DNA from 3 places in the Streptomyces sp. NPDC088350 genome. Region 1 is predicted to be linked to each of the others. Evidence: riboswitches for the same ligand, from Rfam matches in the RefSeq annotation. Region 1 holds a riboswitch; each other region holds the start of a gene.
What was found. Region 1 has a riboswitch for cyclic di-AMP ahead of ACIQBL_RS37425 (M23 family metallopeptidase). Riboswitches for the same ligand answer to the same signal wherever they lie in the genome.

Region 1 (10,272 bases):
CGTGCTCGTGGTTGGTGGCGGGATTGTCGGGCTGTCCACGGCGTATGCGATCACTCGTGCCGCGCCGGGCACTCGCGTCACGGTGTTGGAAAAGGAAGGCGGGCCCGCCCGCCACCAGACCGGCCGCAACAGCGGGGTGATCCACAGCGGGATCTACTACAAACCCGGGTCGCTCAAGGCGCGGTACGCGGTGCGGGGTGCTGCCGAGATGGTCAAGTTCTGTGCGGAGTACGGCATCCCGCACGCCGTCACCGGCAAGCTGATCGTCGCCACCGAGCGCGCCGAACTGCCCCGCCTGCACGCGCTCGTGCAGCGCGGCCGGGAGAACGGCATTCCGGTGCGTGAGTTGGGCGGCTCCCAGATCGCCGAGTACGAACCGGAGGTGCGCGGCCTCGCCGCCATACAGGTCGGCACGACCGGCATCTGCGACTACACCGAGGTCGCCCGCCACCTGGCCGAGGCCTCCGGCGCGGAGATCCGTTACGGCACGCGCGTCGCCCACATCGACCGGCGCCCGGAACGTGGAGTCGCCGTCCGCACGGCCACCCCGGCCGGCGGTGACATCGTCCGCGCCCGCGTCCTGGTGAACTGCGCCGGCCTGCACTGCGACGAGGTGGCCCGCCTCACCGGCGACGACCCCGAGATGCGGATCGTGCCGTTCCGGGGCGAGTACTACACGCTGACGCGCCCCGAGCTGGTGAAGGGCCTGGTGTACCCGGTACCGGACCCGGCGTTCCCGTTCCTCGGCGTCCACCTCACCCGCGGCATCGACGGAAGCGTGCACGTAGGGCCGAACGCGGTACCGGCGCTGGCCCGCGAGGGCTACGGCTGGGGTGTCGTACGCCCCCGGGAGATCGCGGCGACGGCGGCCTGGCCCGGGGTGTGGCGGATGGCCCGGCAGCACTGGAGGTACGGGGCGGGGGAGCTGCGGCGGTCGGTGTCCAAGAGCGCGTTCACGAGCGCCGTACAGCGCCTCCTCCCGGCCGTGACAGCGGCAGACCTGGTGCCGTCCCCGGCGGGCGTACGAGCCCAGGCAGTCCTCCGCGACGGCACCCTCGTCGACGACTTCCTGATCAAGGAGGGCCCGCGGGCCGTCCACGTCCTCAACGCCCCGAGCCCGGCGGCCACCGCGTCCCTGCCGATCGGGAGAGAGGTCGCCAGACGAGCACTGGCCGTACTGGGCGAGGAGAAACGCCTCCCGCTCAAAACCCCGGGAAGGGCAACCCCCTAGGGGCCCGGGGCTGTGACATGTGCGGCTCCGCCGCGCGGGCGCGACCAGCCACAACGCACCCGCACTCGCAAGACGACACAAGCCACGCAGACGCTTAGGCGGACGCCCCGTAAAATCACCGCATTGTGACCGACTCACCCAACACCCGAGCCAAGGGCCAGCCCCGTTTCCCCGACGGGCCGACGCCCGACCCCGCCGGCTCCCACTTCGAACGCCGCATCCGAAGTTTCCAGCCGCGCCGGAGTCGGGTAACCACAGGCCAGGCCGACGCCCTCGCCCGCCTGTGGCCCAAGTGGGGCCTGGACATCGACGGGCAACGGAACCTCGATCTCACCGAACTGTTCGGGAACGACAACCCCGTCGTCCTGGAGATCGGCTTCGGCATGGGCGAAGCCACCGCGCAGATGGCCGCCGACGCCCCGGCGACGAACATCCTCGCCGCCGACGTGCACACCCCGGGCCAGGGCAACCTCCTGGGCCTCGCCGACCACCACGGCCTGTCCAACATCCGCGTCGCCAACGGGGACGCCATCATCCTGCTGCGCGAGATGCTCGCCCCGGACTCGCTCGACGGCCTGCGCGTGTACTTCCCGGACCCCTGGCCCAAGAAGCGGCACCACAAGCGCCGGTTGATCCAGGAGGAGTTCCTCTCCCTCGCCGCGACCCGCCTCAAGCCAGGGGCGACCGTGCACTGCGCGACCGACTGGGAGCCGTACGCCGAACAGATGCTCGAAGTGCTCGGTGCGCACCCGGACTTCGAGAACAGCCAAACCGACGGCGGTTTCGCGCCCCGTCCGGACTTCCGGCCGCTGACCCGTTTCGAGGGCCAGGGACTGGACAAGGGACATGTCGTGAACGATCTGCTCTTCCGTCGCGTACCCCACGACGACCAGCACTGACGACCAGCGCTGACGCCAGGCTCCCTCGCGGGCCGTGCCCTTACCTCGTTAGGGTCGATGCCGTGGCCACGTTTCCGCCGTACCCCCCGCACCCCGGCCACCCCGCCGGTGGTGTGCCCGGGCACGGGCCGCGGGTGCGCTGGTGGCGGCGGAAGTGGGTCCGCCATGGCGCGCTGATCGCCCTGCTCACGCTCTCCGGGCTCGTCATCCTCGCCCTCGTCCGCCAACAGACCGGCACGGAAGGCTTCCTGGTGGGCCTCGGGCTCGCCGTACTGCCCGTGCCGCTGCTCGTCGCCGCGTTCCGCTGGCTGGACCGGGTCGACCCCGGCCCCTGGCGGAACCTGCTCTTCTCCTTCGCCTGGGGTGCCTGCGCCGCCGCGTTGATAGCGATCGTCGCCAACAGCTTCGCGACCCGATGGATAGCGACCACGACCGCGGACCCCGCGAGCGCGGACACCCTCGGCGCGACGGTGATAGCCCCGATCGTGGAGGAGTCGGCGAAGGCGGCAGCCGTGCTGCTCGTCTTTCTCTTCCGCAGACGGGACTTCACCGGGATCGTCGACGGGGTGGTGATAGCCGGGGTCACCGCCACCGGCTTCGCGTTCACCGAGAACATCCTCTACCTCGGCACCGCCTTCGGCACCGACCAGCTCACCGGCGACCGCGGCTTCGCCTCCGTCACCGCGGCGACCTTCTTCGTGCGTATCGTCATGTCCCCGTTCGCGCACCCCCTGTTCACCGTCCTCACCGGCATCGGCTTCGGCATCGCCGCCCTCTCCCCCGACCGGCACCACGTCCGGCGCGTGCTGGTACCCCTGACCGGACTGCTGCTCGCGATGGGCATGCACGCGATGTGGAACGGCTCCTCCACGTTCGGCCAGTACGGCTTCTTCGAGGTCTACGGCGCCTTCATGGTCCCCGCGTTCGGCCTGCTCACCTGGCTCGCGGTCTGGACCCGGCAGCGCGAACTGCGCACCGTGCGCGAGGAGTTGCCCGTGTACGTCTGCGCGGGCTGGCTGACCCCGGCCGAACCCTTCGTGCTCGGCTCGATGAAGGCCCGCCGCCTGGCCCGCCAGTACGCCGGCCACCGCCTCGGCAGACCGGCCGCCCGCTCGGTCGCCCAGTACGAGGCGTACGCGACCTCCCTTGCGTTCCTGCGGCACCGGGCCGGACGGGGCCGCGCCGGCGCCGACTTCGCCGTACGGGAAAGGGAGTTGCTGCACGGGCTGTGGCTGTGCCGGGAGGTGGCGCGGCCCGCGCTGGACTACGCGGCGCGGCGGACGGCGCCACCGGTGCCGGTGGTGGTGCCGCCGTGGCCGCCGGTGTACGGGTCGTACGGGACTCCCGTGTACAACCCGTACCGGTCCTGATGCCTGCCTAGGCCGACGCCTCCGTGAGCTTCGCGATCTCCGTGTCCGTCAGCTCCAGTTCGGCCACGGCGAGCAGCGCGGGCAGTTGGTCGACCGTGCGGGCCGAGGCGATCGGGGCCGTGACCGTCGGCCGGGCGGCGAGCCAGGCCAGGGCGACCGTGGCGACCGGGGCGTCGTGGGCCTGCGCGACCTCGTCCAGGGCGGTCAGCACCCGTAGGCCGCGCTCCGATGCGAGGTACTGCGCCGCGCGTCCGGCACGGGCGCTCTCCACGCTCGTACCGGGGCGGTACTTGCCGGTGAGGAAGCCGGCCGCGAGCGCGAAGTACGGAAGGGCGGAGAGGCCGCCGCGTTCGGCTACGTCCCGCAGTTCGCCCTCGTAGGTGTCGCGGGAGACGAGGTTGTAGTGCGGCTGGATCGCGACATAGCGGGCCAGGCCCTCGCGGTCGGAGAAGTCGAGGGACGCCTGGAGCCGCTCGGGGGAGATGTTGGAGGCGGCGATGTGCCGCACCTTGCCCGCCCTGACCAGGTCGTCGAGCGCGCCGACGATCTCCTCGACCGGCACTTCCTCCTTGTCGAAGTGCGGGTAGTAGAGGTCGATGTAGTCGGTGCCCAGGCGGGTGAGGGAGGCGTCGGCGGCGGCCTTGATGTTGGCGGCGGACAGGCCCGGGTACTCGGGGTGCTGGCTGACCTTGGTGGCGATGACGACGTCGGAGCGGTTGCCGCGGGACCTGAGCCACTTGCCGATGACGGTCTCGGACTCGCCGCCCTTGTTGCCCTCGATCCACGCCGTGTACGAGTCGGCGGTGTCGACGAAGTTGCCCCCGGCGGCGGTGTAGGCGTCGAGCACGGCGAACGAGTCCGCCTCGTCGGCGGTCCAGCCGAAGACGTTGCCGCCGAGGACGAGGGGGAACACTTCGAGGTCGGACCGGCCCAGCTTGCGAAGAGAAGTCATGCTCCACGTCAACCGCCGGGCCGGAACCGGATATTCCAGCGGGTGGGTCAGGGGTTGAGGCCCTTGCTGCGCAGCCAGGGCGCCGGGTCGCTGGCGGTGGCCGCGCCGTTGAGGTGCACCTCCAGGTGGAGGTGCGGCCCGGTCACGTTGCCGGTGGCGCCCACGCGGCCGATGACGTCACCGGTGGCGACCTTCTGGCCGACGCTGACGTTGATCGAGGACTGGTGGCAGAACCACAGCTCGGTTCCGTCGCTGAGGGTGATGATCGTGCGGTAGCCGTACGCCCCGGCCCAGCCCGCCTCGGTGACCGTGCCGCTGTGGATGGCCTTGATCAGCGTGCCGGTGGGCGCGGCGAAGTCGAGGCCGGTGTGGTAGCCGGAGGACCACATCGTGCCGGCCTGGCCGAAGGTGCCGGTGATCGTGTACGAGCCGACCGGCAGTGTGTACTGCTTGGCCAGCGCGGCGAGTTTCGTGGCCTCGGACTTCTTCTTGGCGGCGGCCTCCGCGGCCTTCTTCGCGTCGGCGGCCTTCTTCGCGGCGTCCTTCTCGGCCTTGGCCGCGGCGGCGTCGACCTGCTTGGCGACGGCGGCCTCGGCGGCGGCCTGCGACTTGCCGTCGACCTGGAGCTGCTGGAGTTCGGCCTGCTCCATGATCCGGTTGCGCAGCAGCTCGCCCGCGCCCGAGGTGCCCTTGGCGGTCTCGGTGGTGGTCACGCCGACGCTGCTGAGCGCGGTCGCGGAACCCTTGGGGGTGCTGGAGGAGTCGTCCAGCAGGTGGCCCACGGAGGGCAGGTCGGGCAGGGAGATCGAGACCGGCGGCTTGCCGGTGTTGGCGCTGGCCATCCCGCCGGCGCTCACGGCGGCTATGACACCGACGCCCAGGACGGTGGAGCTGCGGGCGAATCCCCCGCCGCCGCGCTGCTTGGCGACGCGGTGCTTGCCGCGCTGGGGAGGAACGGACTCCGCGCTGGGGTTCCACTCCTCCCAGGGGCCCTCGTCGGGGCGGTAACCGCCGTAGACGAACGGGGCTTCTGGGGCAGCAGAGTTGGACGCCACGTGGGCGCGCTCCTTTCCTTCCTTCTCGCCTACCGGGTTAGCTGACGGGTTCGGAGCAGGAAGGTCTCCTACGCGCGTCAACCTGCCGTGTACCCACGGCTGTCGACGAGCGATTCACCCCAAGTGGTGGTTCCCCGGTTCCCTCGCGGGATTCGGCGCGTGCGCACGGAGCCGTCTCTTGTGACGGCTGGGACGACCGCGCTGCGTTATCGAACGTTAATAGACCCGGGTGCCCGATTCCAAGCTGTTCCGCTTGATCATTAACCTTTCCTTGCTGGACGAACGGGCCACCACCGGCGAAAATCGGGCGAGTTGACCAGGTCTCAGAATTCCCACAGCCATTGACGGTATGTCAGTTGTTATGCGGAGGGCGCCCACCCGGTCACGGCCCGTGACAACCGCCGTACATGCCGGTCATGGATGCCGTACGGCGATCATCGCCATGTCGTCCGTCATCCCGCCCCCGGAGTACCGGCGCACCTCCTTGGCGAGGATGCCGAGCAGCGCTTCGGGGCTGCGGAAGGTCCGGCCGGCCAGCCGCTCCCCGGGGTCGTAGAAGACGCCGTGGGAGTCGCGGGCCTCGGACAGGCCGTCGGTGTACACGAGCAGCGTGGAACCTCCCGGGAACGCGAACTCCTCGACGCGGTCGGGCCAGAACCCCAACTCCCCCATCCCGAGCGGCAGTGCGGGCTCCTTGACGAGCAGGGTGTCCACGGTGCCGTCCTCGTGCAGGAGCAGCGGCGGCGGGTGGCCCCGGTCGACGATCCGTACGACGCCGTCGCCGTGCGGGAGTTCGGCGAGGACGGCCGTGGTGAACCCCTCGAACGCGTCGAGCCCGTCGCGCCGGGTGCCCTCGCGCGCCAGCGCCCGCTCCAGCCGCTGCGCGACCGCCTCCAGGGTGACCTCCTGCTCGGCGGCCTCCCGGAACGCCCCGATGACCACGGCGACGGCCGCGACCGCGCCCATGCCCTTGCCGCGCACGTCGCCGACGACCAGCCGTACGCCGTGCGGGGTGTCCTGCACCGCGTACAGGTCGCCGCCGATGAACGCGCCCTCCTGCGCCGCCTCGTAGCGTGCCGCGATCTCGAACCCGCCGATCCGCTCGGCCGGTTCGGGCAGTACGGCGCGCTGGGCGGCCTCCGCGATCTCGCGCACGGAGGCGAGCTGTTCGCTGCTGCGGCGGACGAGGACGTTGATGAGCACGGCGAGGACGGCGACCGTCGCCACGGTGGCCGCCTCGGTGACCGCGTCGGCGTGGAGGACGATGCCGAGCCTGATGTGGGTCACCAGGACGACGGCGACGGAGGCCAGGCCGGTGAGCACGGTGCCGCGCCGCGAGTACAGCGGGGCGGCGACGAGCGGGGCGGCGGTGAAGAACGGGGCCGCGGTGAAGTCCTGCGGGGTGAGGTAGTCGTAGAACGCGCCGACGATCAGCAGCAGCGCGGGCAGGCGGTGGACGACGGCGCGGGTGTTCGAGATGCGCCGTCCCTCGACGCGGCCGAGGCCGGGGTCGGGCACGGGATCGGCGGGCAGGCGCCCGCCGGCTCGCATGTACGGACCCTCCTCCTCCACGCGTCCAGTTTTTCCCGGTGGGGGGAGGGCGGCGAGCGGGGTGGGCCGACAGGGGGAGAAACGCGAGGGAGAAACACCAAGGGCCGGAATCCGTTTCCGGATTCCGGCCCTTGGCCTTAGTAGCGGGGACAGGATTTGAACCTGCGACCTCTGGGTTATGAGCCCAGCGAGCTACCGAGCTGCTCCACCCCGCGCCGTTGTGATTGCAACTATACGCCATCCGCGGGGTCCGATGTCACACGTGTTTCAGTCGGCCGGGTTCCCGGCGTGCGTGAGGGTCTCCCAGGAGACGAAGAGGTCGTCGCTGCCGGCCGGCCGGGTCGACTCGGCGAGCCGGTGCGCGGAGGGCACCTTCATGCCGAGCCGGTCCTCCAGGTGGTTGAGGGCGACCTCCAGGTCGGGGCCCATGTTCCGGTCGACCTTCCCGCCGCAGAGCCAGGCGGGCGCGGACTCGCCGAGCTGGTAGCGGGCGTGGAGGTCGAGGGCGGCGGCGAGCCGGTCCTTGACCTCGTTGTAGAGGTCGACCCCTTGGTGCCAGGCGGTCTCGGCGATGTGGGCCGTGGCGGCGAGCGAGTACCCGACGTGCTTGAAGTTGCGGCACGTCTCCTGGGCGACGCCGTCCCTGAAGGTGGTCTGCTTGAACCAGTACGTCGTCAGCTTCTGCGGGGTGGTGACGCTGGAGCGGGCCGGGGTGAGCGGCACCTTGCCGTCCTTGGCGAGGTAGAAGTAGGCGGGCACGCGGTCGCGGAAGCGGGTGACGGCCGCGTCGAAGGCCTTGTGGTCGTCGAGGAAGACGGCGATGCCGATCGCGGCGTCGGTCATCGCGAGGTCCCAGTTGCCGTTGTAGTCCGGCAGGTCCTTGGTGACCTCGGGCTGGTAGGCGGTGCGCAGCATCGTCGCGAACCGCCGCACCCGGTCCGCCGGCCACCCGGCGCCCGGCGCGTACCGCACGATCTCCGCCGCCCGCGCCCACGTCGAGCCCGCCCACGCGGTCTGGAGCCCGGCGTCCTCGGAGGTGTGCTCCTTCATCCTCGCCGACCAGTCGTCCATGATCTCCCGCGCCTTGAGCGCGTGGTGCTGCTTCCCGGTGATGCTGAACAGCAGGGCCTGCGTGTACGCCGCGATCGCGTCCTCGCGCTCCTCGACACAGCCGTGCGCGGCCTTGCCGTTCCAGGGGCAGTCGACGTCGGCGTACGGCTTCGCCGTGTACTTGTACGACCCGTACTTGCTGTCCCGCATCCCGAAGTACGCCTTCAGCCAGGGCTGCTTGCCGGCGGTCACGTTCTTCCGTACGGCGTCCAACTGGCCCTTGCTGACCAGCACTCCGGGGTGGGTGAACGCCGCGTCGGCGGGCAGGGCCCGTGCCATGGTCCGGGTACCGGTGTCCGTCGCCGCGCAGGAGGCGAGAAGCCCTACGACCACGGTCGCACCCAGCACCGCCACTGCCCTCATGTGTCCTACCTCCGCGTTGTCCGCACCGGGTTCACTGCGAGCGTGACCCGGTGGGCGGTGAGCCGCAGGATCTGATGGGCCGGTCGGGGAGCGGCGAGGGCCGGGGGGCAGGGGGTGTTCCGCAGAAACGTGACACTCACCCCCCGAGGTGTCACATTTCTGCGGAGAGGGGTGGGTGCACCTCAGCCGAGCAGATGCCGGTTCGGCGCCTTCGCCCGCTCCTCGTACTCCGGCAGTACGACCACCGACACCCCCCGCGCCGCCAACATCCCACTCCCGTCCGCCCCCTCCACGAACGTGTCCGGCTCGCGCCAGGCCGTCACCACGCGCCGTACGCCCGCGTCGAGGATCAGACGGGCGCAGGGCTTGGGGCGGGAGGCGCGATGGGTGCAGGGTTCGAGGCTGGTGTAGACCGTGGCGGTGGGGAGGCGGGGGTCCGCCGGGTCCAGCTCGGCCAGGGCCGCCTCCTCCGCGTGGACCACCGGGTCGCCGGCCTCGCGGGAGTGGCCCCGGGCGAGTTCCGTGCCGTCCTCGGCCACGACCACCGCGCCGACGCTGAACGCCGTCTCCGAAGGCGGGCAGTCCGCGGCCAGGGCGCAGGCCAGGGCGAGCCAGTGGTGGTCGGCGGCGGAGGGGAGGTCGCCGGTGCCGGGGGCGGTGGGTTCGTAGCGCATGAGGACCACGTCCTCGATGGGGCGGGTCTCCACGAGGCGGAGGCGGCCTGCCTGGTAGGTGCCGGGGCCGAAGAGGCGGGGGGCGTCCGGAGTGCCCACGAAGAGGGGGGACAGGACGAGGTGGAGTTCGTCGGCGAGGCCCTGCTGGAGCAGCTGGGTGTGGATCGTGCCGCCGCCCTCGACCATCAGGCGGTCAACTCCCCTGACGGAGTGGAGGTGTTCGAGCAGTCGGCGCCAGTCGAGTTCCGGGCCCAGGGCGAACACGTCTGCGGCGAGGCCGAGTTGGCGTGCTCGCTCCGCGCCCTTGTCCGTCGTGAAGACGAGTTTGCCGCCGCCCGTGTGCCAGAAATTCGCCGTCGGGTCCAGGTCGCCGGAGCCGCTGACCGTGACCTTGAGGGGGTATTCCGGCTTGCCGGCGGCGCGGCGGGCGGCGCGGCGCTCGGGGGAGTTGACGAGGAGGCGGGGGTTGTCGGCGCGGATCGTGCCGGCGCCGATCAGGATCGCGTCCACGGACGCCCTGACCTCGTCGACGCGGTCGAAGTCGGCCGGGCTGGAGAGGAGCAGCCGGTCGGGGCCGGTGTCGTCGAGGTAGCCGTCGAGGGAGACGGCGGCGGACAGCAGGACGTAGGGGAAGGACATCGACGCGCTCTCGGCTCGACGGAACAGCGGGGCTGGGAAACGGCGGGGCTTGGTTCAAGTTTGAAACAAAACTACACTGGGGGCATGACGACTCGCTGGCTCACCGCCGAGGAGCAGAGCGCCTGGCGCGCGTACATCGCCGCGACGCACCTCCTGGAGGACGCGATCGACCGGCAGCTCCAGCAGGAGGCCGGCATGCCCCACCTGTACTACTCCATCCTGGCCAACCTCTCCGACGTACCGGACCACCGGCTGCGCATGACCGACCTCGCCGAGAAGTCGAAGATCACCCGGAGCCGGCTGACGTACGCCGTGACCCGGCTGGAGAAGGACGGTCTGGTGCGCCGTGAGGGGTGTCCGTCGGACAAGCGGGGCAGCACCGCCGTCCTGACCGACGAGGGGATGGCCGTCCTGGTGCGTACCGCGCC
Region 2 (10,272 bases), on a different contig from region 1:
CCGCGAGGCCGATGCCCCGCTGGAAGGCGGCCATCAGGCCGGGGTCGTGGCCTGCGGGTTGTTCGGAGTCCTGACGGGGGGCGGGACCGTCGCGGAGTTGGGGGGCGATGTGTTCCTGGGCGCGGCGCCGGGGCAGTTGGGGCGGTTTGCCCATGGTGCCGCGTACCGCTCCGCCGCGTCGGACGGGCGGTGCGGTCACGTTCTCGGCCACGGTCCGCCGGTCGCCGGGGCGGATGCCGGGTACCGCCTCCGAGGGGTTGGCCCGTTCCGGGTGGGCGCCGCGTACCGGCAGCGGCACCGGTCCGCTGCCGTTCGGCGCCGGTGCGGCGGGCGGTGCCGAGTCCCCTCGTTGATGCCGCCCCGGTGCCCCGGCCTCGCGCTGGTGCCGCGCCGGTTGCCCCCCGTCGGTCCCGCCCGGCGACCCACCTTGCCCCCGGCCCTGCGGAGGTTGCCGCGGCGGTACCAGCGGATGCCCCCCGCCCATGGTGTCCTCCGGTCGCCCTACGGCACCGGGGGCGCCCGGCGTCGTACCCAACAAGGCCTGTGGCACTACGAGTACGGCCTGCACCCCGCCGTAGATGTTGGTCTGGAGGCGGACGTGGATGCCGTGCCGGCGGGCGAGTTGGGAGACCACGAACAGGCCGATGCGGCCGTCGGCCAGCAGGCTGGCGACGTTGACCTGGTCGGGGTCGGTGAGCAGGGTGTTCATACGGCTCTGTTCGCCGACGGGCATGCCGAGTCCGCGGTCCTCGACCTCGACGGCGAGGCCCGAGGTGACGAGGTTGGCGCGGAGCAGTACTTGGGTGTGCGGAGCGGAGAACACCGTGGCGTTCTCCACGAGTTCGGCCAGCAGGTGGATCACGTCGGCGACGGCGTGGCCGCGCAGGGTGCCGTCGATCGGCGGCACGAGTTTGACGCGGGAGTACTGCTCGACCTCGGCGATGGCGGACCGGAGCACCTCGGTCATGGAGACCGGGTTGCTCCACTGTCTGCGGGAGACGGCGCCGCCGAGGACGGCGAGGTTCTCGGCGTGGCGGCGGATGCGGGTGGCGAGGTGGTCGACGTGGAAGAGGCCCTTGAGCAGGTCGGGGTCCTCGATCTCGTTCTCCAGCTCGTCGAGGATGGAGATCTCCCGGTGCACGAGGGACTGCAGGCGCCGGGCGAGGTTGACGAAGACCTCGACCTTCTGTTCGCTGCCTGCCTGGCTGGAGAGCTGGGCCGCCGCCACGACGGCGGTGACGGCGCCGTCGTGGGCGTGTGCCAGGTCGGCGGCGAGCAGGTCGAAGTCGTCGGCGTCTCCGGGGGGCCGGCTGCGCGGCTTGCGTGGGGGCGGGCCCTCGCCTCGGCGCAGCGCCTCGACCAGGTCGCGCAGGTCGGCCTCGCCGCGCGCGCTGCTGCGGCGCAGGGCACCGATGCGGTCGCTGACGGAACCGGCCGCGCGGCCCGCGGCCACGGCGGCGATCACGATGCCCGCGAGCGTCACCGACGTGGCTCCGGCGAGGACGCCCCAGAGGGTGAGGCTGGTCCGCGCTCCGGTGGAGCGGACGGTGAACAGGACGGCCGCGCTGGCGCTCAGGGCGACCGCGACGGGCGGCAGCACGGCGAGGCGCAGGAGTTGGGGCCGTATGTGCGTCTCGGGCACTGCGGGCACGGGGCGGGCGGCCGGTCGCCCGTGCCGGCCGCCCTCACGGCGGTCTGCGCGTGCGGCCGGTGCACGGAGTTGAGACATCGGCGTCCTCGTACTGGTGCGTCGGGCCGGTTTGCTCGCGCGGGGTGCGCGATTCGGGCATACGCCATCGCGGTGCCGGTCGAGAGAGCCGAAGAATTCGGCACCGCGTCGCCCGACGGACACTCACAGTAGTCGTCAACGCATCATGTGCGGTGGGCAGTTGACAAAGTCCCACGGGGAGCGTCCCGCTCTGGTATGAGGCCTCGCACGACAGACCGATAACCTTCTCGGCCGCACGGCGAAGAAGGACAAAGAATCGATCGCCCCTGATCGGAACCGGTCGCGAACGGGCGCCAGGGGCTGGGGAGCTCGATGCCGGTCAGCCCCCGATGTTCACCTGCCCCGCGCCTGCGGCTGGGCCGCGACGGCGTTTCCCGGGGGTTCCGCCGCCCTCGGCCGTGGGCCGGAACATCACAGGCCGTATCCGGAGGGGGCACTGTGGCCGGGCGGAGCCACCTCATCGCCGGCGACCGGCCCCCACACGATTTCGTGGAGGGAGTCGCCGGGGACTGCGCACTGCGGGGGCGCGGCCCGTGCCGGACCGCGACCCCGTCAACACCTGTGGGTTCGGACCTCCGTCAGCGTTCGTTCGCGAGGTCGAGTTCCGCCGGAGTCGCGGCCGGGTTCGGTTCCGTCCCGACCGGCTTCGGGGTGCGCCAGTGCTGGTCGATCGTCCCCCCGAAGGGCCGCCACCAGGGGTCCGTCACCGGGTCGCCGCCCGGTTCGAACGGCTCGCCCGGCCGCGGGGTGACCACGGCCTGGCCCGCCGCCTCACCCTCGTAAGCGGTCCATTCGCCGGGCTCGGCCCACGGGTGCAGCGCCAGGTTGAACGTGCCCCAGTGGATCGGCAGCAGCACCCCGTGCGGCTGCCCGCCCTGGAGGTCGAGGTGGGCGCGCATGCCCTCCTCCGGCGTCATGTGGATGTCGGGCCAGAACTCGCTGTACGCGCCGATCTGGATCATCGTCGCGTCGAACGGGCCGTGCGCGGCGCCGATGTCCTTGAAGCCCTCGAAGTAACCGGTGTCACCACTGTGGTAGATCCGGTGCTCGTCCCCGGCGACCACCCAGGAGGCCCAGAGCGTGTGCTGGGTGTTGCGCAGACCGCGACCGCAGAAGTGGCGGGCCGGGGTGGCGGTCAGGGTGAGGCCGCCGACCTTGGTCTCCTCGTTCCAGTCCAGCTCGCGCAGCCGGTCGGCGGACACACCCCAGTGCTCCAGGTGGGCGCCGACGCCGAGCGGCACAGCGAACAGGGTGTCCGTGTCGGCCAGCGCCTTGATCGTGGGCATGTCAAGGTGGTCGTAGTGGTCGTGCGAGACGACCACGACATCGACCGGGCCGAGCGCGGCCAGCGGCAGGGGCACCGGGTGCAGCCGCTTGGGTCCGGCGAACGGGAACGGGGAGCAGCGCTCGCCCCAGACCGGGTCGAAGAGGACCCGGTGGCCGTCGATCTCCGCCAGCACGCTGGAGTGCCCCATCCAGGTCAGCCGCAGCCCGGTGGCGGCGCGCTTGGCCAGGTCGGCGAGGGTGGTGGCGTGCACCGGCAGAGTGCCGTCGGGGGCGCGGCGGGCGCGTGCCTCCTTGTCGAGGTACGCCTTGCCCATCTGACCCATCGTGCCGCCGGACGGGCGGACGTTCGTGTTGCCCCCGGGATTCTGGAAGACCCCGTCCTTGAAGTGGGGGGATCTGCGGATGCGCGCCAGGCGCTCGCCGCTCGGGTCCGCGCCGAAGGCCGCGGGCCGCAGCTCGCGGAGCCCGGAGCTCAGGGTACGGAAACCGGTCACGATTCCTCCAGGTGGAGTCGGTCAGGCTTTCCATTATGGTCGACCCCTGTGACAACGCCGGTGCGTCGGCGTCGCGGAGCCCGCTTTCCAAGGAAAGACCAAAGTTCCACGCCTCTTCGGGGCTGAACCCGATCTTCCGTTGACAGGACGCGACGCCACTTTCGATACTGACTCGCCGTTCAGTACCTGCTGTCCGGCACCCACCTCACCACCCACCCTGTCGGCACCACCCATCCTGTCGGCCGGCGCCCGAGGAGTCCGCATGACCGCCCCCTTGATGTCGCTCACCTGGACCGACCACGTCACCGGCCGCCAGGGCTTCCTGGTCGTCGACCGGTTGGTGCGCGGGGTGTCGAGCGGTGGTCTGCGGATGCGGCCGGGCTGCACGCTCGACGAGGTGGCGGGGCTCGCGCGCGGGATGACCATGAAGGAGGCGCTGCACTACAACCCGGAGAGCCGTTACGTCCCTCTGGGCGGCGCGAAGGGCGGCATCGACTGCGACCCCCAGGACCCGGTGGCATACGGCCTCCTCGTGCGCTACCTGCGCGCCATGCGGCCGTACATCGAGAGCTTCTGGACGACGGGTGAGGACCTCGGGCTGACGCAGGACCTGGTCGACAGGGCCGCCGCGGAGGCGGGGCTCGTGTCGTCGATCCAGGCGGTGTATCCACTGCTCGACGACGAGGCGACGGCGCGGCGGCGGCTCGCGGACGCCTTCGCGGTCGAGGTGGACGGCATCGGTCTCGACGAGCTGGTCGGCGGCTGCGGGGTCGCCGAGTCGGTGCTCGCGGCGCTGGACCGCGCGGGCGTGCCCTACGCGGGGACGCGGGTCGCCGTGCAGGGCCTGGGCACCATGGGCGGGGCGACGGCGCGGTTCCTCACGCGCGCGGGGCTGGCGGTCGTGGCAGTGGCCGACATCAAGGGCACGATCACGAACCCGGACGGGCTCGACGTGGACGCGCTGCTCGCCGCCCGGGACGCGTACGGCACCGTGGACCGCGCCGTACTGCGCCCCGGCGACCGCGAACTCCCCGGCGAGGACTGGCTGTCCGTCGAGGCGGAGGTGCTGGTCCCGGCGGCCGTGTCGTACGCGATCGACACCACGAACCAGCAGGGGATCACCGCCCGCTGGATCGTCGAGGCGGCCAACATGCCGGTACTGCCCGAGGCGGAGGAGCTGCTGGCCGCGCGGGGGGTCACCGTGCTGCCGGACGTGGTCGTGAACTCCGGGACGAACGCCTGGTGGTGGTGGACCCTGTTCGGCGACATCGGCGCGGACGCGGACGAGGCGTTCGCCCACACCCGGCGTTCGATGCGCGCCCTCATCGACCAGATGCTGGCCCGCGCGGAGGCCGACGGCACGACACCGCGCGCCGCCGCGCACGCCATCGTCGCGGACCGGCTGCCGGTCATCGCGGAGCGTTTCGGCTGGTACCGGTGAGGTACGAGGCACCACCTCGGCGGGCGACGGATTAGGGTGACCGCGTGGCGAGAGTGCGGTTGGGCGTGGCGGAGCGGCGTGCGGAGTTGCTGCGGGCCGCCGTCGAGCAGATCGAGGCGCGGGGTGTGGCGGCGGTCAGGATCGCCGACGTGGCGTCGGCGCTCGGGGTGAGCAACGCGCTGGTGCTCTATCACTTCTCGACCAAGGAGAAGCTGGTCGCCGCCGCGTTCACGTTCGCCGCCGAGGACGACCTGGCGCATCTGCGCAAGCTGCTCGGCCGCCGTACGACCGCGCTGCGGCGGCTGCGGGCCGCGGTGCGCTGGTACGCGCCGACCGGGCAGGCCAAGGGCTGGCGGCTGTGGATCGAGGGCTGGGCGGCGGCCCTGCGTGAACCCGCCCTCCTGGACGTCACCCGCGATCTCGACCGGCAGTGGAAACGGGCGCTCGCGGAGGTCGTCGCGGAGGGGGTCGCCGCGGGCGAGTTCGAGTGCGCGGACCCGAACAGCGCGGCCCTGCGCCTCACGGCCCTCCTGGACGGCCTCGCCGTACAGATGACGGCGTACGCGGGAGCGGTGTCGCACGCACGGGCCCTGGAGTGGGTCGACGAGGCGCTCGCACGGGAACTCGGCCTGGAACGGGCGGCGTTGACCGCTTCCTGAGTCACGCGCGAGGGCGGCGATACGGGGGGCGGCACGGCCACGCGTGCGCGTGCGGGCCGCCAGCACCATCCTGCCGCCGGGCGAGTCCGCGGGCGCGGCCACGCGTGCGCGTGCGGGCCTACGGCGGGCGCGTGCGGGCACCGGGATGTGACCCCGGGGCGAGGGACGGCTCCCGGTCATGTCACGTCGACACCCCGGTTCACCCGTCGACGGACCAGCACTCCCGCGAGGTCATCCCACCGGTCCAACCCGCCGCGCCGGGACCTACCAAGCCGTACAGCCCCCGGCACAGCGGTCGCACCCGTCACCCCGTCACCGTCGTCACCCCGTCAAGCCACCGACTGGATCCGCATCTTGATGTCGCCCGGCGACAGCGCCCCCTTGGCCTCCACATGGTCACCCGAGGACTCGCCGCGCAACCGGCGCCCGATCCACGGCACCAGGTACTCGCGCGCCCAGTGCACGTCGTCGCGCCGGATGTCGAGCGTGCCGCGCGGCGGCAGCGGGGGCCAGGGCTGGTCCGGGTCGACCGGGACCTCGACGCCGAGGACCTGGCCTGCGCGGAGCGCCACGCGCGTGTGCCCCTCGGGAGAGAGATGCAGCCGGTCGCCGTCCCAGGCCCGCCGGTCCTGGACCGTCTTCAGGGACCACAGGTCGAGCACCGGGCAGCCGTACCGGTCGGCGATGGCCCGGACATGTCCGTTGTAGGTGGCGATCTTGCCGCGCAGATGCTTGAGCACGGGCACACCACGGGTGTCGAACCCGGTCGTCACCATGACGGTGCCGACGGCACGGGTGAGGTCGGCGACCGCGCGTTCGAAGCGCTCGGCGACCTCGTCGGGGTCGGTGCCGGGACGGATGATGTCGTTGCCGCCCGCGCAGAAGGAGACCAGGTCCGGGCCGATCTCCTTGGCCCGGGTGAGCTGGTCGGCCACGATCTGGTCGAGCAGTTTCCCGCGCACGGCAAGGTTGGTGTACTCGAAGTCGCCCTCGGGTCGGCGGTCCGCGAGCAGTACCGCGAACCGGTCGGCCCAGCCGACCATCGCCCCGTCGGGCCCGGGGTCGCCGACGCCCTCGGTGAAGCTGTCCCCCACCGCCACGTACGACCCGATCACTGATCTGCTGTCGCTCTTCGAATCGTTAGCCACGGCAACCATAATTCACCCTGGAGTGTGACCTACGCGATCGTATTTAGGGGTTGACGGGCGGTGAGATAAGCCACTTGTAAAGGGTTGCCCAAAGTCGGAATAAGCCTCTGAGCAGGGGCGTTGACGCCAGGAACTGCCCTGCGCCGGGCCCCGAGAGGTCAGCCGACGGTGACGCCGTGCGAGCGGAGGTAGGCGACCGGGTCCACGTCCGAGCCGTAGTACGGAGTGGTCCGGATCTCGAAGTGCAGGTGCGGGCCGGTCACGTTGCCGGTCGCACCGGAGAGGCCGATCTGCTGCCCCTCGGTCACGGTCTGGCCGGCCGAGACGGACAGCTGCGACAGGTGCGCGTACTGCGAGTACTCGCCGTCCGCGTGCCGGATCACGACCTCGTTGCCGTAGGCGCCGTCGTAGGCCGCGGAGACGACCGTGCCGGCGGCGACCGCCTTGACGGTGGTGCCGGTCGGGACGACGAAGTCGACGCCCGTGTGGTAGCCGCTGGACCACATGCTGCCCGCGACGTGGTAGCCGGTGCCGATGGTGGCGCCGACCACGGGGAGGGTGTAGCCGCTGGAGGTGCTGGTGCTCTCGGCGCTCTGTGTCGCCGTCGTGCTCTTCGAGGAAGACGAGGAGGACGAGGAGGACGACGACGAGGACGAGGGCGCCGAAGAACCGGACGGCTTGGACGACTTGGACGACTTGCCCGTCCCACTCGTCGTGGCCTTCTGGCCGAGGGTGAGCTTCAGGCCCGGGTGGATCAGCGACGGGTCGCCGCCGATGGCCTCACGGTTGTCCTGGTAGATCTTCTTCCAGCCGCCGGTGACGTCCTGGTCCTCGGCGATCTTCGCGAGCCAGTCACCCGCCTTCACCGCATACGTCTTCACGTTCGCGGCCTTGGCGGTCGTCTTCTCCGCAACCGTCTTCTCACTGGCCGGAACCGACTGAACGGCCTTTTCCGGAGCGGAAGTCGTAGTCGCGGCATGGGCGCCGGCGGCCCCCATGAGCGGCAGGGCGAGCGCGGCGCCGCCGGTTCCGGCTACGGCTATCGAGCGGGCGAGTCGCGGGGACTTCGGGCGGCGGTGCTTACCCTTCGCGGGCATGACGAATTCCTCTCCGGCGCCTGCGAGGTGAGCTGTCGGGTGCGGGCTGGAGATGCCCGGCCGCGCGCTGGTCGCGGCTTTACCCCAAGCCCGTTCCGGAGACCGGAACAGGCGTCCTACCTGTGGGTCCCCCGCTCCTGCCGCATACGGGTGGGTGTGTGCGGAGTCCGGGCGGCGGCAGGATTGGGCGTCCGTCCGGATTGGTGGCGAACGTAAGCGAGGAAGACGCAAAGGGACAAGCAGGAGGTTCCACGGATATGCGTTTCTTGTGATCCCCTGTGGGAATTCACAGTCACCCTCCGTGAATTCCCCGGGGGTCCATCCTTCAATTCCCCTGGAAAAGCACGTCAATTACGTGAACATGACGAACGACGTACGGTCACGAATATGACGCTGATCACGTACATGCCCCTCAGGTTCCCTTATTCCAGAGCGAGTTGGAACGAAGGCTGCAATTAGGACAGAAGGCTCAGATGCGACGCAGTCGGAGAACCGTCGCATCGAGGTCACCACGCAACCCGGTCCGCAGCCCGTGATGCAACAGGACCGCGCCTCGGTGGACTTCGCCCGTTTCGAGGCATTCGTACGACGCCGACGGGTCGAGCCCGCGCAGCCGGAGCGCCGGCAACGGCTCGCCGTAGTGCTGCGCCTGGAGCAGGGCGAGGACGACGGTCTCGTCGCCGCGCACGTACTGCACGGCGCTCAGTCCGCCCGTCGGCGGGCGCAGCCGGTGGAGGTCGCCGTGCTGCACGAGCGGCCGGATCTCCTTGTAGAGGTCCACCCACCGGCGGGCCTCGGCGAGTTCCTCCTCGGTCCACTCCGAGAGGTCGCCGCCCACGCCGAGCACCCCGGCCATGGCGCTCACGAATCGGAAGCGCAGGCTGCTGACCCGGTCGTTGAGCTGGGTGTTCGGGCTGTCGGTGACCCAGGCGGCCATCACGCGCGCGGGGTGGATCTGGCTGAAGCCGTGCTGGATGGCGAGCCGGTCGAGCGGGTCGGTGTTGTCCGAGGTCCACACCTGGTCCGTGCGGCTCATGATGCCGAGGTCGATCCGGCCGCCACCGCCCGAGCAGGACTCGAAGGCCACGCCCGGGTGGGCCGCCCGCAGCCGGTCCAACAGGCCGTACAGGGCGTGCACATGGTCGACCCAGAGGCGCTGCGGATAGGCCTCGCCGGGCCAGCCGGCGTCGGTGAAGCAGCGGTTGAAGTCCCACTTCACATAGTCGATCGGGGCGCTGGTCAGCAGCGTGTCGAGGCGCTCCCAGAGGTACTCCTGGACGTCCTCTCGGGCCAGGTTCAGCACGAGCTGATTGCGGAACTCCGTCCGCTTTCGTCCCGGTTGGAACTGCACCCAGTCGGGGTGCGCGCGGTACAGGTCGCTGTCCGGATTGACCATTTCGGGCTCGACCCAGATGCCGAACTGCATGCCGAGCGCGTGCACGTAGTCGGCGAGCGGCTTGAGACCGCCGGGGAAGCGGTCCGGGTTCGGGGTCCAGTCGCCGAGTCCGGCGCGGTCGCTGGTGCGCTTCCCGAACCAGCCGTCGTCGACCACGAACAGCTCGACCCCGGCCGCCGCCGCACGCCGCGCGAGCACGCCCTGCTGCTCCTCGGAGATGTCGAACTGGGTGGCCTCCCAGGAGTTGTAGAGCACCGGCCGGTCCTGGTCCGCGTCCGGGATGACGTACGTCCGCTGGTACGTGTGCCAGGTGCGGCTGGCCGCCCCGAAGCCGCCGTCGCTCCACAGGCCGGCGAAGACGGGGGTCGTGAAGGACTCCCCCGGCTCCAGGAGCAGCAGCCCGGAGTCGTCGTACCCGGCGCCGCCGCTGATCTGCACGCGCGCGTCCGAGAGTTGGGCCACGGCGATCCGCCAGGACCCCGACCAGCCGAGAGCACACCCGTAGACCTCGCCGCGCTCCTCGGTCGCGTCGAGGTCGAGGGCGACCCAGGGCAGGTGCTGGTGTCCGGTGTGTCCGCGACGGCTGCCGATGACCTTCTCACCGTAGGTGAGACCGGAACGCACCAGCCGGGACTCGGCGGCCCACCGCCCGTGCAACTGCGACAGCCCCCATCCCTCCCGCTCGGGCAACGTCCACACGGCGGAGTCGGCGCGCAACAGCTCCAGAGCCCCGGGCCCGTCGTTGTCCAGGGTCGTCCAGCGCTCTACGACGTCGCCGCGCGTCCGGTAGTGCAGGGTGATCGCCAGTCCGCTGTCCCGGAAGCGCAGCCGCAGCTCGTCGTCCTCGGTGTCGTAGCGCTCGAAGGTCCATTCCGTGCCCCGGCGCTCGGGCGTGCGCACGGACAGGGCGGGCCGGGCGAAGCGGGGGCCGCCCTCGACGGGGTACTCCTCGCGTCCGTCGAGCGGGGACTCGAAGGAGGAGCCGCCGGGCAGCGGGCGGGCGGCGAGCTCCTCGGCGTCC
Region 3 (10,272 bases), on a different contig from region 1:
CAGGTCTCAGCAGCCCGTTCCGGTCGGTGTGAACTCCACGCGCGCGTGCTCGTCCGCGGTGCGGGCCTCGTCGTAGGCGGAGCGCGTGACCCGGTACCAGACGCCGTCCTTGGCGGTGTCGCCGCCGACGTCGTCGAGGCTCACGCACCACCGTTCCCTGCGGACGACCCGGGTGTACGTCTCGGTGCCGCTGTGCACCTTCGCGCACTTGCGGTACCGCTCCGTGGTGTACCAGGTGCGGGTCTTCTTCTTGGTGCCGGTACCCGAACTGGACGTGTGCCGGACCCGTTTGGTGGCGGGCGTGCACTTCGTGACGGTGTGCGGCCGGGTGGCTCTCGTCGTCTTCTTGGCGAGGTGCCGGACCGAGTTCCGGAGTCCGGTCACGGTGTCGGGGGTCGGCGCGGGCTCCCGTGCGGTGCTCGCGCTGCTCTGACTGTCACCGGACGCGGAACTCGTATCGCCCCCGCTCCCGCCGCCGCACGCGCCGAGCGCTCCGATCAGAAGTGCCGTCAACCCGGCTGTTATCAGGCGCTTGTTGAACATGTTCCCCCGCTGTCAGTGTGGTGGAAGCGGTCAGCGTAGCCGAGCCGGACTCGCGGCTGTCCGCCCGCCGCTACATGGCCCCCGCGACGGCCGGAACCTTCGCGGCGACCGGGAAGCGGGTCTTCAGCGCGGGCGCCCGGGTGGGCCGCGGGGCCTTCGTCCTGCGGCCGGCGGCGAAGACGTACAGGCGCAGCAGCAGGAAGCGGGCGAGGCCGGCGAGACCGGAGGCGCTGAGGTACACGATCTGCTCGGTGAGCATCCCGGGCGACGACTGCACCAGGTGCAGGACGAACATCGCGGCGCAGGTCACCACGTAGGCCGCCGCGGCGGAGCCCGCCGACTGCCAGTGCTGGCGCCATCCGGCGTGCCGGCCCGACCCGAAGGTGAAGCGGGCGTGGAGCTCGGTGCACAGGAGGGTGGAGGCGATGGTGATCAGCGCGTTCGCCAGCGCCCAGGGCAGCCGCTCGGCCAGCAGTGCCACGGCGCCGCTGGAGAGGAGCCCGACACCGCCGCCCAGCAGCACGAACCGGGCGAAAGAGGCGAGCGGTCCGGGGGCGGCCGGGGTCCGGGGCGCGTCGTCCATGGCGGTCTCCATCCGCTCCGTACGCTGCGCCTCGGTGAATCGGCCGCGTAAGTTTGCTTGACTTACTCAACTATAGCGGATTGCTTGAGTTACGCAAGTAGATTTTGCGGAGGGTGTCGCCGGGGATCGCGCGTGGGGGATGCCGGTCAGTGCGTACGGCGACCGAGGAAGCCGTCCACGAGCCGGTCGAGGAAGTCCTCGTCGATCGGCTCACCCGTCACGAGGACGCGGTAGTAGAGCGGCCCGACGAGCTGATCGGTCTCGGCCGCGAGGTCGAGGTCGGCGGCCAACTGGCCCAGCTCCACGGCGCGTTCGAGCGGCAGGCGGTCGCGCCCGCGCTGCTCGTCGAGATAGCGCGCCCGGAAGTCCGCCGCGAACGCCGGGTCGTGCTGGGTCTGCGCGATCAGCGCCCGGAAGACGGCTCCGGGGTCGGACCGGCCCAGGAAGTCGGCCAGTTGACCCAGATAGGCGCGGAGGTCGAGGGCGAGGTCGCCGTGGTCCGGCCGGGTCAACTCCTCGGCGAGGTCCTGGAGGAAGGCGTCCACGAGGACGTCGGAGCGGTACACGGTCTGCTTGGCGACACCGGCCCGCGCCGCGATGCCCTCCATGGTGAGCCCCGCGAAGCCCTTCTCGACGAGCAGCCCGTCCGTCGCCTCCAGCACCGCCTGCCGTGCCTGCTCGCTGCGGCCGTGCCGGTTGCCGTGGTGGGAACGCCCCTGCCTCCCGGCGGCGCTCTCCTCGGCGGCTCCTGCCGCGGATCCCAATGTCCTCGCCTTTCACGTCATGGGCCGTCGGCTCGGCCACGCACGATACGTCGCGCGCGCTCCGGAGGGCGCCGGCCCGTCCGGCCGCAGAGCGTTGCGGGGCACGGCCACACCGTAGACGGACTACGTATTTCTCACGATGCCCAGGGACCTCGGCCCATGCGAAGATCACTCCTCCTGCCCGCCTACCCGCAGGGGACGATCGGATGACGACGGCACGACATGGGTGACCTCCGGGTGCGGTGCGCGACGTTCAACGTGCTGCACGGGCGGCGCATCCAGCCGGACGGCCGCCCGGCGCCCGCTCACCCCGGCGATGCTGCGGCGCCTCTCGCCGAAGCGGTCGCGGCCCTGGACGCCGACGTGGTGGCCCTCCAGGAACTCGACCGCCTCCAGGAGCGGTCGGGCGGTGTCGACCAGGCGGCGGTCGCCGCCGACGCGATGGAAGCGCGGGACTGGCGTTACGCCTCGGCGCTGCACTGCCGTTCGGTGCCGGGCCGGGGCTGGGTCCGCGACCCCACCGAGCCCGGGATGCGTGTCTACGGCCCCGAGGCCCAGCAGCCCCAAGTCCCCTCGCACGGGCTCGCGTTGCTGTCCAGACTTCCGGTCCGTGAATGGCGGGCCCTACGACTCCCGCCGGCGCCCCTCGCCCTGCCGCTGCGGGTCGCCGGGCGGGCCGCCCCGGTGCTGGCCCGGGATCAGCCCCGGGCCGCCCTGGCCGCCGTACTGGAGGGACCGCAGGGGCCGTTCACCGTCGTGGCCGTGCATCTGTCGTTCGTACCGGGCTGGAATGTCGGCCAACTGCTCGGCGTGCGCCGCTGGATCGCCGACCTGCCCCAACCCCAGGTGCTGATGGGGGACTTCAACCTGATCGGCGTGCTGCCCCGGGTCGCGCTCGACGTGACGGGGCGGCGGGGCTGGCGGGGTTCGGCGCGGCGGGCGACCTATCCCTCGCACCGCCCGCTCGTCCAGTTCGACCACATCCTGGCGACGGGGCTCGGCGAGGACGCCGTAGGGACGGCGGGTGCGCCGCGGGCGGCGATCTCGGACCACCGGCCGCTGGTGGTGGAGCTGGCGCTCTGAGTCAGTTCCACAGGGGATAGGTCACGACGTGCGCGAACCTGTCCGGCCTGCCCGCCGTGTACGTCAGGCTGATCTCGCTGTAGTGCCGCACCCGCGGATGCCTCTTCCACGGCTGCGGGGTGTCGAGCCGGACGACGACCGGGTACGAGTGGAACCTGCCCGCCGCGCAGTAGGGCTTGCAGTCGTTCACCACGTTGAAGCCCGTGGCCGTCGCGGAGTTGTCGTTCCAGTACGTCCAACGCAGCGACGTCAGGCGGCTGTTGCCGTCGCCGCAGGCGAGCATGAACTCGGCGGGGCGTACCTGGGGATGCCACAGGCAGTCGACGAGCACCGGGCCCGCGAACTGCCGATGGGCGGCGGGCACCGCGTGCACCGTCGCCGGGGCCGCGGACGACGTGCCCACGGCCGGCGCGAGCAGGGCGGCGGCACAGAGCGTGACGACTCCGACCATGGTGTGTTTGTACATGTCCGCTCCCGGCCGCCCGTTCGTACGCGTCGCTCCGCACCCGCATCGGTGGTGGTCCGTCCGCCGGGGCGCGGTCGTCGTCTCTCGTCTCGTCCGACGCTACGACCGTGCCCGGGGTTCCACCACTCGTAGGGACCAACGACACGGCCCGCCGAGAGTGTCGGGGTGTGCGCGGCCAGGGCCGGGAAAGCCCGGCCCCGAGCGGATCAGGCGGGCCGTACGGCGCCCCGGATGGCGGCCGGACCGGCGTAGAAGATCGACTCCTCGCGTATCGGCGTGCCCGGGCTCGGCGCGTGGATCATCAGGCCGTTGCCGGTGTAGAGGCCGACGTGGTCGATGCTGTCGTAGAAGAAGATCAGGTCGCCGGGGCGGATGTCCGTGAGCGGGACGAGGGCGCCCGCGCCGGACTGTTCCTGGGCGGTGCGCGGGAGCAGGACGCCCGCGGCCTTCCAGGCGGCCTGGGTGAGGCTGGAGCAGTCGTACGCGTCCGGTCCCGCCGCGCCCCACAGGCACGGCCTGCCGATCTGCGCGCGGGCGAACGCGAGCGCCATGCTGGTCTTGCTCTGTGTGCCGGCGTCCGGTGCGGCGGGGACGGCCGTGGTGGTCATCGGGGTCATCGCCGGGGCCGTGGGGAGAGGGATCTCCGGAGCCATGGTCGGAGCGACGGGAAGCGTGAACTCGGGGGCCATCGTCGGAGCGGTCGGGAGGGTGAACTCGGGGGCGACGACCGGGGCTGCCAGGGCCGCCTCGGGTGCGGTCGGCTGCCACTCCTGCTGGGGCGGGCGCCAGTCCGGCTCCGGCGTGGTGTACCAGGCGTCCTGGCCGGTCGGCTGCTGGGGCACCATGGGCATCTGCCCGGTGGACCAGGTCGTCTCGGGGGAGGACCAGGTCGTCTCCGGGGTCGGCCAGGCAGTTTCGGGGGTCGGCCAGGGTGTGTTCGCCGGGTCGGCTTCGGTGCGCGGTGCGGCGATGTACGGGAGCAGCGCCAAGTCCGACGTGAGCGGGTCGAAGACCGGCTCCGGAGCTGTCTGCGGGGCGAGTCGCCGCTGCTCGACCATGGGCGCGGGCGCCAGGTCGAGGGCGGGCACGGGCGGCAGGTCCACGACGGTCGGCTGCGGTGCCTGCTGGGCGGCGGGCAGCGCGGCGACGGGCCGGGTGGCCGACTCGGACATCTGGCTCGTGATGTCCGGGACGGAGGGCCCCGCGGTCAGCTCGGCCACGGCACGGCCGGGCGCCTCAAGAGCACGGCCGGCGCTCTCGGGCTCGGGGCGTCGCTCGGGCCGGGTTTCCGCCGGGCGTCCCTGAGTCCTGCTGGGCGGGAGGGCCGCCGGTACGGTCGGGCCCAGTTGGGCGCGGGCTTGGTCGAACCACTGCTTGGTGACCGCGTCGAGAGCGGGATCGGAAGGCCGGGACGCGGCCGGGCGGGGAGTGGCACGCTGGCGCGGGCCCCCCGACATCTTGCGCGTGGCGTTGTAGTTTCCGGTGGCCGTCTCGGCCCTGTCGTAAAGGGAGTTGATCCGCCGCTGGACTTCTTCGCGGCTGGGTCGGTCGTCCACGGTGGGGCCACTGCCTCCGGTGCGCGTGCCTCGTTCTGCCGGCATGGCAGACGTGCTCCTTCCGTATCGCGCCTACCGGGTTAGCTGTCGGGTTCGGGCGGCGATCACGGAAGGTTTGCCCTACGGCCCTTGCCCTGACGGGCGGTTGGGCCGATTCACCCCAAGTCGGTTGGGTCCCCGGCTCCGGCTGCCGCGAGCGGCGCACCGGACTCGGCGCGAGCCGCGCGGCCCGGCGCCAATCGCCGGAGTAGGTCGTACGGCCTGTCCGTCAACCTAGCCAACGTGTGTGCCTCGTGTGAAGGTTGAAGCGCGATATGTCCGATACGTATTTGTGACCTTTACCTCGTCCTGGGGATGACGAGCACTCATGGGCTGCGGAGCCGGACGCTCCATATGAGGTCGCTATGAATTTCCGGGACGGTTGAACACACCGGCGTCCGTCTCCGTATTGGGTCGGGGGATTTCCATGCCGGGACGATCCGGGCCGACCGATACGCGTAGGAGCAACTTCCGTGGCACGCAACACGCGCAGACGCCCCACAGGCGCACGACGCGCGACGATGGCAGCAGTCGCCCTGATGCTCGGCGGCGGAGGACTGGTGGCGGCGAACGTCTACGCGTCGGCGTCGGAAGGCGGTTGGGGCGGTGACTCCTCCCCACAGGCTTCTCCGGACGCGGCGTCGCGTGGCGCGACGATCGACTGCCCGGACATCGGTACCCAGTTGACGACGGTGCCCGACGGGGCGAAGACCGACGTCGACAAGGAACTCGCGCTTCTGGACCAGCAGATAACCGAGGCCTACCAGAAGCTGCGGGACTCGACGGAGGCCATACGCCAGGACGCCTCCTTCGCCGACAACGCGATCATGAATCCCTTGAAGGAGAAGCGGGCCGCGACCATCAGCCGGATCGACGACGCCATCGACCGTGTCGGGGACCGCCCGGAGGGGCTCGACGCGCTCGCCGCCTGCACCCTCATCGCCCCCACGAACGGAGACCAGAACGGCAGCGGCGGCGACCAGAGCGGCAGCGCCGCCCCGACCGGCCAGGGCCAGCAGCAGGGCGGCGGCCAGGGCCAGCAGCAGTCCACCAACGGGCCCGTCGCCTCGGACTACGCGGACATCACCTCCGTGCAGCCCAACGTGAACACCCCGCAGGAACAGGCCGACGCGTCCCGCGGCACGTTCGTCACCGCGTGCGGGGTGAACGAGAACGGTCTGTTCAACTCCGACAACGTGATCGTCGCCCCCGGAGTCACCAACGGCGCCCACCACTTCCACGACTACATCGGCAACCAGTCCAACAACGCCTTCGCCAGCGACCAGGACCTCGCCAACGCCAACACGAGCTGCGAGAACCCCGGCGACAAGTCCACCTACTACTGGCCCGTGCTGCGTCTGCAGAACGGCAAGCAGGAGCGGGACGCCAACTCGCCCGGCGGCGGCACCGAGGGCAACTCCGGTGAGATCGTCACGGCCAAGCAGGTCACGCTGACGTTCGAGGGCAACCCGCAGAGCAAGGTCGTCGCGATGCCGCGCCTCCTGCGGATCATCACCGGCGACGCGAAGGCCTTCGTCAACGGCCCGGCCAACGCCAACGCCTCCTGGAGCTGCACCGGGTTCGAGGACCGGCAGCTCAAGGACAAGTACCCGCTGTGCCCGTCGGGCAGCGACGTGGTGCGCACCTTCAAGTTCCAGAGCTGCTGGGACGGCCGCAACATCGACAGTGCCAACCACCGCACCCACGTGGCCTTCGAGGCCGCCGACGGCACCTGCCCGGACGGCTTCAAGGCCATTCCGCAGCTGGTGCAGCGCATCGTCTACGCCGTCGGCGCGCCGAGCCTCCAGGACGGCGGGAGGACGACCCCGCTGTTCGCGGTGGACTCCTTCCCCGAACAGCAGCACAAGCCCGTCACGGACCACGGCGACTTCATCAACGTCTTCGACGAGGGCCTGATGAACGACATGGTCACCTGCATCAACAGCGGCGAGAAGTGCGGCGCCGGCACGGGCAACGACCCCGGATCGGGCGGCGGTTCGGGATCGGGCGGCGGTTCGGGTGAGCCGCAGGAGTCCCCGACGGCCACAGCCACGGCTACGGCCACTGCTACCGCGACGGCCACTGCTACGGCCTCCGCGTCCGCATCCGCGTCGGACGAGCCCGGCGGGAATGGCGGAAACGCCGGGAACGGCGGCAACAACGGGACCGCCCCCGGCAACACCGGCGACCGGCCCACCGCGGAGCCCACGACAAGCGCCCCGGACACGCGGACCACCGACCCCGGGTCGCTGACCAGCGCTGTGGCGATACCCAAGGCCGACACGAAGACCGGGACGCCCAACGCGACGGAGACCCAGGGCAGTTCGGGCGACAACGCGGGCGGTCAGGTCGGCAGCGCCGTGGCGACGCCGCCCGCCTCGTCCTCGGGCGGGGAGAGCTACGCGGCCGTGGGCCCGAACCAACCGCAGGCGCAGGGCGGGTTGGCTGAGACGGGTGCGAATCTGTGGCCCGCCGCGGCCGGAGCGCTGCTTCTCGTCGCCGGGTTCGTGGTGCTGTACCGAGGCAAGCGCGGTTCGCGCTGACACTGCGCACGTCTGTGACAACGACGGCCCGGCCGCCCGCACTTGGGGGCGGCCGGGCCGTCACACGCTCATCGCGCCCGTGTAGGTTCCTCATGATCATTGACACTGTTTCCTGCGGAAACGCCGAAATCCGGGTCAGATGGGCAACGCCGTTGTCAGCCCAGGCTTCTCAATCTTGGTGTTGAGCACCGCTCCGGCAGTCACCGTGAGTGGTCTGAGGTCCTGCTCGAGCCGGTTGCGACCAGCGTTGCGGCGCTGTCGAAACGATCAAGGAGATCGCGAGCTTCGGTCAGGAATCTCACGCCTGCCGGAGTAGGAGACAGCGGGTTGGTTCGCTCGATCACGCTGAACCCCACGACGCTTTCAATGATCCTGAGCTGCCGGCGGAGGGTGACCTCGGGGACGCTGATTGCCGGTGCGGCAGCCGACAGGCCGGAGTGTCCGGGTATTTGGAGGAGGTTGCGTAGCCACGGCAGGCAGCTCCTCCTATTGCTGAGGCGTCGCATTTCCGGCGAGAGCGCGACGCCGAGGTGGGCGAAGGGGTTCGAACCGAGTCCGTTGGAACGTCGCGGGATGCCCCAAATCCGCAGGAAGCGCGACACGGTGTCTTGATGGAGGCCGAGTTCGTGCGCGATATCTGGGCAGCCGCGCCCCTTCATGGCGTACTCCCCTTCCAGCCACTCTCTGGTTACCATGCCTGGCAGGAGGGGAGGAACTCCGCGCCCTGAACTAGGGATCTTGGCCTCGATGAGTGCTCGACGAACGGTGCGAGAGCTGCACCCCGCGAGCTGCGCGATATCGGCGACAGAGAGCCGCTGTTCCTGGTAGAGCCGTTGCAGTTCTCGTGGCGAGAGAACGTCTTGGCGCGGAATATTGCGGCCCGGAACGCTGGGACGCGGCGGGGGATCGGGCGCTGTCCCACCGATATCAGCCATTTCAAGGTGCAAGAGGACGTGGTCCTCGCTAATGTTCAGATGTTTCGCGACCTCCGCCAGCGGGCGGCCCGCGATCAGCATCTCGGCGAGTGCGGAGTGGTCGATCTTTTCGGGATCTTCTCCAGGACACGCACCTTTTTCGAGCCAGGTGGCCGGCGGTTGCCAAAGCACGGGCTCTTCGATTTGGTGAGCCTGCAGGTTCTTTGCTGCCTGCTGGAAGAGGAATCCTTTGAGCTCTGCGGTGATTTGGTGCGACAGGTTCGTGTGCCAGGTCGGGGTCCGAGATGAGCTGCCGGGGTCTGCTCCGAGGAGAATCTTGAGAAGGTGCCACCGGAGTCTCTTGATCTGTGTCGGTCCGCTCCGAAGGCCGCGCCGGCGGCAGTACTCACGGAAGGCGTCCAGGTCGAAGCTGATAGTGGCCTCGGAGAAGATGTCCCGCCGGCGTCGATAGTCGATGGGAACCGGATGAGCGTCAATGGTGCGGGCTAACTCGGCCATGAATGCGGCAAGTTCATCGGGGCGCTGCTTTTCGAGTGCTGCGTCGAGAGCATTCCTGTTGTCGGATGTGCGGGGATTGCCCAGAAGTTCAGCGGCTCTGGGATAGTCCCAGAATGTTCCAGGCATAAGGAGGAGAGTTGCGCATGCTCGGCGGAGTCCGGACAGCCTGAATAGGGGTTCGGGCAGGCGGGGCAACATCCGGATTGTCCAAGAAGGCCAGAGCATCGCCGGCAGTCGGGCGGCTCGACGTCGTACGTCTTCGTCGGAGAGGGTCGGCCAGGCCGGAGTATCCGTGGTTGTGCCGAAACGCAGGCGCGCTGTCCAGGTCAGTTCGTTGGACACGGCGGTCAGAGCACGAGACATCACGCGGGGTCCGGCTGGGATCCAGTCAACGAGCCAGGATGTCGGATAGGTGTTCTTCCGCCTCGAACGTTGGGCCTCCATCAACCAAGCAAAGACTGCGTCACGGTCATCCCGGTCCTGGAGCACTGCAATCCTGGCGATGGTGGTGCCAACTGCCACACCGTGAGCGTTCACTCCGCTCTCTCGATTCGCTAGTTTAGGCAGATCACCACCGAGTTCCGCGAGGACTTCATGGACAACGGAAGGTGCTGTGGACAGCCTGTCGTTGATCCCTCGCAATGCCGACCGGCCGAGGACAGCCAGTTCGCGACCACGCAGCAAGGAGTCGTCCAGAGAATCGCCGATTTGCACGAATTTGGAGGTAACGTCTTGCTGGGCATTGAGGACCAATGAGTCTGCGGAGAGGAGGGGGGTAGTCGCGTGCGGCAGGAAGAACTCGCAGGGGGTGGCGCCGGCAGTGCCCGTTCCGTAGAGGCAGACTCCCGCAGGAGAGTTCCGCAGGTGCTGTCGCCCATGAACCACGGGCGGTAGTCCGCATTCTGGGCAGCAATCGAGCAACAGCATTCCGTGCCGGGTGCAGGCAAATGACCACGGCAGTCGCCATGAAATCTGCCAACGTCCGGCGCTTTCGTCGAGACAACCGGGGCAGAAGCGGCTGGTATTGCCAGTGTGCCGCCAGTTCGGTGGGCGGCTCAGACGGCGCGTCGGACGGTCGATGTTCACCGCCACTCCGTCCCAGGGTTCGAGCGTCATCGGCGTCAGTTCCTCCGAGGCGAGCCCCGTGCGTTCGGAAAGTACCTGCCGTTCGCGGTCTGTCAGATACCGGACCATGTGGTTGGGACGGGCTCTGTGCAGACCAATGAAGCTCAGGAACTGCGGCACGCCCGTCCGTAGGCGGC

Region 2: it holds a riboswitch for cyclic di-AMP, as region 1 does, so the genes downstream of both, ACIQBL_RS12840 (peptidoglycan DD-metalloendopeptidase family protein) here and ACIQBL_RS37425 (M23 family metallopeptidase) in region 1, are expected to answer to the same signal.
Region 3: it holds a riboswitch for cyclic di-AMP, as region 1 does, so the genes downstream of both, ACIQBL_RS28720 (NlpC/P60 family protein) here and ACIQBL_RS37425 (M23 family metallopeptidase) in region 1, are expected to answer to the same signal.

The regions. Positions count from the first base shown of each region.
Region 1 is NZ_JBIVNL010000012.1:304,812-315,083, reverse strand. It holds gene lhgO (L-2-hydroxyglutarate oxidase) at 1-1,231, shown strand, start outside; gene trmB (tRNA (guanosine(46)-N7)-methyltransferase TrmB) at 1,357-2,130, shown strand; gene ACIQBL_RS37435 (PrsW family intramembrane metalloprotease) at 2,193-3,500, shown strand; gene ACIQBL_RS37430 (aldo/keto reductase) at 3,508-4,452, opposite strand; gene ACIQBL_RS37425 (M23 family metallopeptidase) at 4,500-5,507, opposite strand; cyclic di-AMP (ydaO/yuaA leader) riboswitch at 5,519-5,675, opposite strand; gene ACIQBL_RS37420 (PP2C family protein-serine/threonine phosphatase) at 5,922-7,058, opposite strand; tRNA gene ACIQBL_RS37415 (tRNA-Met) at 7,200-7,273, opposite strand; gene ACIQBL_RS37410 (alginate lyase family protein) at 7,326-8,531, opposite strand; gene ACIQBL_RS37405 (dihydrofolate reductase family protein) at 8,714-9,844, opposite strand; gene ACIQBL_RS37400 (MarR family winged helix-turn-helix transcriptional regulator) at 9,929-10,272, shown strand, end outside.
Region 2 is NZ_JBIVNL010000003.1:645,750-656,021, forward strand. It holds gene ACIQBL_RS12815 (sensor histidine kinase) at 1-1,729, opposite strand, end outside; gene ACIQBL_RS12820 (MBL fold metallo-hydrolase) at 2,308-3,510, opposite strand; gene ACIQBL_RS12825 (Glu/Leu/Phe/Val dehydrogenase dimerization domain-containing protein) at 3,773-4,951, shown strand; gene ACIQBL_RS12830 (TetR/AcrR family transcriptional regulator) at 4,996-5,610, shown strand; gene ACIQBL_RS12835 (SGNH/GDSL hydrolase family protein) at 5,940-6,725, opposite strand; gene ACIQBL_RS12840 (peptidoglycan DD-metalloendopeptidase family protein) at 6,917-7,855, opposite strand; cyclic di-AMP (ydaO/yuaA leader) riboswitch at 7,860-8,022, opposite strand; gene ACIQBL_RS12845 (alpha-galactosidase) at 8,325-10,272, opposite strand, start outside.
Region 3 is NZ_JBIVNL010000008.1:225,209-235,480, forward strand. It holds gene ACIQBL_RS28695 (hypothetical protein) at 7-543, opposite strand; gene ACIQBL_RS28700 (GtrA family protein) at 614-1,138, opposite strand; gene ACIQBL_RS28705 (TetR/AcrR family transcriptional regulator) at 1,273-1,890, opposite strand; gene ACIQBL_RS28710 (endonuclease/exonuclease/phosphatase family protein) at 2,113-2,973, shown strand; gene ACIQBL_RS28715 (hypothetical protein) at 2,975-3,439, opposite strand; gene ACIQBL_RS28720 (NlpC/P60 family protein) at 3,646-5,040, opposite strand; cyclic di-AMP (ydaO/yuaA leader) riboswitch at 5,049-5,221, opposite strand; gene ACIQBL_RS28725 (DUF1996 domain-containing protein) at 5,556-7,577, shown strand; gene ACIQBL_RS28730 (TniQ family protein) at 7,778-10,272, opposite strand, start outside.